Linked DNA regions of Fodinicurvata sp. EGI_FJ10296. The protein of the gene in region 1 interacts with the protein of each later gene in a pairwise test. Links are inferred from orthologs where the notes say so. Each region holds a gene or a part of one and is shown on either strand. Other genes may lie near its edges.

Region 1 (3,304 bases):
GGCGCTTGAGAGCCTCGTCGACGGTCTCGTCCGACACTTCCGCAACCGGCTTTTCAATAGAAATGTCGGAGACGTCTGGCGGCTGAATGTCAGGAAGTGCCTCGACCTTCAGGTTGATTTCCAGGTCCTTGCCGTCATCGAAGCTGGCGATATCGATCTCGGGTTTCAGCGCGGGTCGAATACCCTGGTCGGAAATGGCTTCCTGAGAGCTTTCATTGACCAAGCCCTCCACCACTTCGCCCATAACGGATTTCCGATACCGCTTGCGAAGAATCGACATCGGCACCTTACCGGGACGAAAGCCTGGAAGGCGGATATCCTTTTGGATTTCGCTCAGTCGCGTATCAACCCGTTGCTCGATGTCACCCGCCGGAATGATGACTTTCAATTCCCGGCGAAGCCCTTCGGCGTTGGTCTCGGTTACCTGCATCTCAAAAGCTTGCCTGTTTCGTTGCCGCCTATCGCCCCGGACCCCCCTGGTCCGACGCGTTGGTGTTTGAACGTGTAAACCATGGCGGGTCAAGAAATAACGACTCACCGCCGCATGGCAACACGCCTGTTCGGTGTGGCAGCAAGCGACGACAGCCCCTTCGCCACGTTGAACGTGGCTACGCGACTGACAGTCGTCAGTTGCCGAGGTCATCCGCGCATTTGCGAATTTGACCGGACGCCGAAATATTTGGTGCGGGCGGAGGGACTTGAACCCCCACGGCCAAAGCCACCAGGACCTAAACCTGACGCGTCTACCAGTTCCGCCACGCCCGCATGCGCGAACCTGCCGCGCCTATTCCGGTGGAGGTGATAGCACAGCTTCATAGCCGCAAACAGTCCAAAAACCGTCCCGTCACCACGCCGGCATCATGCCTGCGAACGTCCGGCGTCCAGCGGTCGGACCAAGTCGAAGAATATCAGCGATCGCGGCCGGCAAATCCTCGGCGACGAGGCCGACTCCCAGGCGTTTCGCCGCCTCGCCGTGTAGCCATACGCTCATTCGAGCCGCATCAAACGGCGGCTTTCCCGCGGCAATCAATGCGCCGATGAGACCTGAAAGAACATCGCCCGTTCCGGCGGTGGCCAGCGAAGCGGGTCCGTCGACGCTGACCGCGGCACGACCGTCGGGGGCGGCGATCACGGTGTCTCCGCCCTTCAGTACCACGACGGCGCCGGTCGCCCGCGCTGCCGCACGCGCGGATGATAACTTGTCCGTATCGTTGCCGGCCAGGTCTGGAAAAAGGCGGGCAAACTCACCGCTATGTGGCGTCAGAACAAGGCGATGCCCCTTCGGTGATTTCGGCAGGCCGGCAGCCCCATCCGTCGGCAGGTCGGGCGCCGGCAGGTCGGGCGCCGGCGAGAATGCCGTAAGGCCGTCGGCGTCCAGCACCAGTCCCGCTCCGGTGGAGAGCCAGTCGCGTGCCCGGCCTCTCAACCTCTCTGCCGCGGCGGCATCGCCCACTCCCGCACCCGGCCCGATGACGGCGGCCATGTGATCCGGACGCCCGACAGCGGCCGACATCGCCGATTCCCAGCCACCGCCCCCTGGGCGGAGTACGAGTCCCGGTTCGACGGCGCAAATGCCGTCAACGCCCTCACCCGCCAATGTTACGTAGCCGGCCAGACGCCGGGCGGCCGCCGCCGCCAGTCTGGCCGCACCAATCATCTCACCGCCCAGAACGACGACGTGGCCACGGCTGTATTTGTGGTCCTGGATTGTCGGCGCTGGAATCACGCCGTCCCATGCCGCCGGCCTGTTAATATGCGCCGTCGGCGCAATGACGTGCAGCACGGTGGGATCGATGCCGATGTCGACGAGATCGGTGCGGCCGCAGATCGACCGTCCAGGCTGGAGGCAGTGACCGGGCTTCAGCCGGAAAAATGTGACAGTCACATCCGCTGGAACGGCTCGCCCCTCGTCTCCTCCCCTTATCCGACCCGTCGTTCCGTCCAGCCCGCTGGGAACGTCAACGGCGACGATACGCCCCCCCCTTTGGCGCAACCGCGCGAGCAGCATGGCCGGCGCCCCGTTGAAGGGCCTGGACAGACCGGCGCCGAACAGGGCGTCGACGACCACGGCCGGCGTTCGTTGATCGTTTGCCATGGTTCGGCACCAGGAATCGTCGATGATCTCCAGGGGGCCGTTCCAATCGGCGAATGCCGTTGCCGCATCACCGGAAAGGCGGCCTGGATCTCCAAGCAGCGCAACGCTCACGGACCACCCGCGACGTGCCAGAAACGTGGCCGCGACAAAGCCGTCACCGCCGTTGTTTCCAGGCCCACAGAGGACAAGGACCGGCCCCGGGGGCGCTGACAGACGCCCGACGGCATCCGAGACGGCTCGGCCGGCCCGACGCATGAGCACATGGCCCGGCGTTCCGGCAGTGATGGCGCGAGCGTCGGCCGCGCCCATTTCCGCGGCGGTCAACAGCTCCACTGGCCACTCGGCGTTGTTCATCGCGCGGTCCCCTTCCGACCTGCTGAATCTACGCACAAATGTATACCAAGGGCGTTGGCGCGGACAGCCGCCTTCTCATGGACCTGCCCAAGATACGCTGCGGGCACGTCCTGCTATATCTATTCAGATTGCATAAAGGGGAAAATGGGGCGACCGATGGGGTTCGAACCCACGACATCTCGGACCACAACCGAGTGCTCTACCGCTGAGCTACGATCGCCATAACACTGCCGTGATCGGCAGGCGCGGTGGATATGGACGATCCATCGCTGCCCGTCAAGCCCAACGCCACAACTTTTTCCGCGCCTGCCGCCACCCGGCTCGATCAGACCAAGGCCCAGCAGAGGGCATGGACTCGTTTGGACGCTTGAACCGCAGCCATGAAATGCGGAAGGCTGTCATACAGTCAAATGATGCCGAAGCGGCGCAAACCAGCTGAAGGGGAACAGGACGAATGCCCAGCACCAGCGATACGGCCCCAGCATCGATCAGGCCGGCGGACGCGATGTCCCGCCTTGGAACCGAGACGGCCTTTCAGGTGCTCGCCCGCGCCGCCGCCATGGAGCGCGATGGCCGATCGATCATTAATCTTGGCATTGGCCAGCCAGACTTCAAAACAGCCGACCACATCGTCGAAGCTGCAGCACAAGCTCTTCGGGACGGCCATCATGGGTATACGCCGGCTCGTGGTATCCAGCCGCTTCGTGAAGCCGTCGCCGCAGATCTGCAAGGCCGTCACGGCGTCGACGTGTCGCCGGAGCGAGTCGTGATCGTGCCCGGCGGCAAGGTGACAATGTGGTTCGCCATTCTGATGTTCGGTCAGCCGGGCGCCGAAATCATCTATCCTGATCCCGG
Region 2 (3,274 bases), on another replicon or contig:
AAGGCAGAACGGGCGCGGATCGCGGCGTAATGCCTGATGCCCGGGTGTGGCGTCCTCGCCGATGCTCGCCGAGTTGGTCCTTGAAGACGGCGTTCCGGGTAAGGCCGCGGCATGCGGTAAGCCCGATCTTCAAATTGTCGTGGGCGACGTTGTGATCCGTGTTGGCGCCGGCGTGGATGAAAGACAACTGACACGGGCCATCGCGCGCTGGTCGGGGATATCCGCTACACGCTGGCGCATTGGTCCGGCCTGATCCGGTTCCTGGATGACGGCGCACTCGAACTGGATACCAACCCGGTCGAGAGCCAGATCCGGCCGATAGCCCTTACAAGGAAAATTGCGCTCTTCGCGGGCAACGAGATCGGCGCCGAAAACTGGCCATGCTCGCGTCACTGGTAGCCACCTGCAAGATATCCGACGTGAACCCGGTCGACTACATCGCCGCCACGCTCCGCGCCATCCTCGACCGTCATCTCCCTCTGCCATCGAAGACCTGATGCCATGGCGCTTCAATCAGCCGTCAAGCCTCGCCACATAGGGCAGCGCCGTCGCGCTTACGTCGCTGGCGACGTCATCGTCCTCAGACTCAGCGACACTTCCCCCTCGCGGAGCAAGGTCGGACGTTCTCGGGTAACGGACATGCGCACCGTCTGGGATGCGATCCAGACATGGCAGGGACAGGATGCCAGTGGGAAGTCGTCCGGTTCCGCCCAGGTGTGATTTACATGGGGGCTGCCCCAGATGACGTTTTGCGCGGAACGAAGAGTTGGTTTCCGGGATTTCGAATTCCGGGCGGTCACGCTGTACGTCGTTTCCGGCTGTCAGGAGCAAGACGCCGGGCGGCTCGGCCTGATTGAGACGGGGGTTCGTGATCTGGTCGATGCTCGACTGAGCAAATGTTGAACAATAACCGGGTGGGAGGTGGCGAACCCGTGTCCTCAGGATTGGTTTGGGGCATGGTGCCGCCGCCCTTAAAACGGGAATACCCGTGCCCGACTCGCCGCAATGCGGGCCATCGAATGTGCGGTCGGTCGAGGTTTGCGTCAAAACTTTTCGTAACGGACCGGAGAATCACGTGCGTTTCGACGCCGGTCTGTTCCCATGTGCGGTTGTGAAAGCCACAGCCAGGCAATGCGAAAAACGGCGGATTTGCGGGGATTCGGTGGTGCCGACTGTAGGACTCGAACCTACGACCTACCGCTTACAAGGCGGTTGCTCTACCAGCTGAGCTAAGTCGGCGTCCACGCGAACGGAAATACATTCAACCGGCGTCCGATGCAAGTGACCCTATCCAATATTCCGGACGAGTTCATACAGCGCCGCGGCCGCCGCGTTCGAAACGTTGAGGCTGGCGATCGGACCGGATGTCGGCAGCCGGACGAGATGGGTGCAGTTCTCGCGTGTCAGCCGTCTCAGGCCCGCGCCCTCCGATCCCAACACCAGTGCGGTCGAAAGCCCGTGGGGCAGCCCTGACACGACGGTTGCCAGCGTTTGCTCGGCCTCTTCGGCCAGACCCAGCGACGCTACGCCCGAATCAGTCAGATCTGTGAGTGTCCGGGCCATGTTCGTGACGCGGATGATCGGGACATGCTCCACGGCGCCGCTGGCGATTTTTGCCAGGGTCCCAGAGACCGGCGGGGCATGCCGTTCGGTCATGATCAAGGCCGCGGCTCCAAAGGCGGCGGCCGTACGGAGAATCGCGCCGACGTTGTGCGGGTCCGTCACCTGATCCAGAACAATGAGCAGCGTAAACCGTTCACGTGCCCTTTCCAGCATCGCCTCAAATGTGGGTGTGGACAGCGGATCGACGGATGCCAGCACACCCTGGTGTACAGTCCCTTCCGGCAGGCGCGCATCGATTGTTGCACGCTGAACAATCTCTGGCGCCGGGCGGCGGAGACCGGCAGCCGAGGCCGCCTGTATTTGATCGTTCAACGCGTCCAGCGCTGCCCTGGTCGCCACCAGGTGACGGATCTTGCGTCCCGGGTTGGTCCATGCCTCCGCTACCGCGTGGTGGCCGTAGATCGCGGTTTCGTCGACGGGCTCCGGAGACGCTACCGGGGGCCGTGGGTCCTTTGCAGGAGCCGGCGCCACAGACATTGACTTTCCCGGGCGAACGCTGCCGCGCGGTCCGTCTCCGGGCCGCGGGCCACTTCGGGAGCTGTCCTGCGATGCGGGGCCGGATCTGCTGCCGGTTTTCGGTCCCAGCGGTTTCGGCGGCCTTTTTCCGGCCCGTTTGGTGGCATTCCTTTCCGCCGATGCCTCCTGTGGCTTTCCGGCGGTTCGACCCGGACCTTCTCGCTCGGTCTTCCGCGGCGGTCTCTGTGGCTTGCGATCACGGGACAAGGGTGGCTCCTGTTGGCGAATTGGGGCAGAGGCGAGAATATCGTCGACCCCCTAGATGTGCAGGCTTGTCAATGAATGCACGGAATTTGCGTCCGGTGACGATAACCTGTTGACAGCCGAAGCCAAAAAATTTACTTCCCGCATCCACCGGCTGGTCGGGAAGACTGGGCGTGACAATGTAGCCCTGCGGAGGGGTGGCCGAGCGGTCAAAGGCAGCAGACTGTAAATCTGCCCACGTACGTGTTCGTAGGTTCGAATCCTACCCCCTCCACCAATTTGCGACGCCATAGTACCGGACGTCGTGCTATGGTATCGGTTACTGCTCGCGTGTTATTCCGACCGGTTAAAAAGTCGTTCCGGCTATGCGGGTGTAGCTCAATGGTAGAGCAGCAGCCTTCCAAGCTGAATACGGGGGTTCGATTCCCCTCACCCGCTCCACCGGGAACCGCGTTATTGTCAGTCGGACGCCCCCAAACGGGCAGATAAACCACAGGATCTCCGGAAATGGCCAAGGCAAAGTTTGAGCGTACGAAGCCGCACGCGAACATAGGAACGATCGGTCACGTTGACCACGGCAAGACGACGCTGACGGCGGCGATCACGAAGGTTTTGTTCGAGTCATCCGGTTCCGGCAGTTATCTGGCGTATGACGCGATCGACAAGGCGCCCGAAGAGAAGGCGCGCGGGATCACGATTTCGACGGCGCATGTGGAATACGAGACGGATGCGCGTCACTATGCGCATGTGGACTGTCCTGGCCACGCCGACTACGTGAAGAACATGATCACGGGTGCGGCGCAGATGGACGGTGCGATTCTGGTGGTTTCGGCGGCGGACGGCCCGATGCCGCAGACCCGTGAGCACATCCTTCTGGCACGCCAGGTTGGCGTTCCCGGTCTGGTGGTGTTCATGAACAAATGCGACCAGG

The links.
Region 2: the proteins of ABZ728_RS03455 (region 1) and rlmB interact in binary tests that used the Escherichia coli proteins (3 or more experiments, as listed by UniProt). The link is inferred for Fodinicurvata sp. EGI_FJ10296 from one-to-one orthologs.

What each region holds. Positions count from the first base shown.
Region 1 is NZ_JBFCVL010000002.1:8,383-11,686, forward strand. What follows is about bases 148-3,132. They hold ABZ728_RS03455 (NAD(P)H-hydrate dehydratase), read right to left. Parts: upstream 2,450-3,132; coding sequence 845-2,449; downstream 148-844. Other genes in these bases: tig (trigger factor), read right to left, coding at 148-643; ABZ728_RS03465 (pyridoxal phosphate-dependent aminotransferase), read left to right, coding at 2,904-3,132. Outside these bases: more of tig, read right to left, coding at 1-147; more of ABZ728_RS03465, read left to right, coding at 3,133-3,304. UniProt on the Escherichia coli protein: Bifunctional enzyme that catalyzes the epimerization of the S- and R-forms of NAD(P)HX and the dehydration of the S-form of NAD(P)HX at the expense of ADP, which is converted to AMP.
Region 2 is NZ_JBFCVL010000007.1:141,887-145,160, reverse strand. What follows is about bases 195-3,149. They hold rlmB (23S rRNA (guanosine(2251)-2'-O)-methyltransferase RlmB), read right to left. Parts: upstream 2,101-3,149; coding sequence 1,288-2,100; downstream 195-1,287. Other genes in these bases: tuf (elongation factor Tu), read left to right, coding at 2,851-3,149. Outside these bases: more of tuf, read left to right, coding at 3,150-3,274. UniProt on the Escherichia coli protein: Specifically methylates the ribose of guanosine 2251 in 23S rRNA.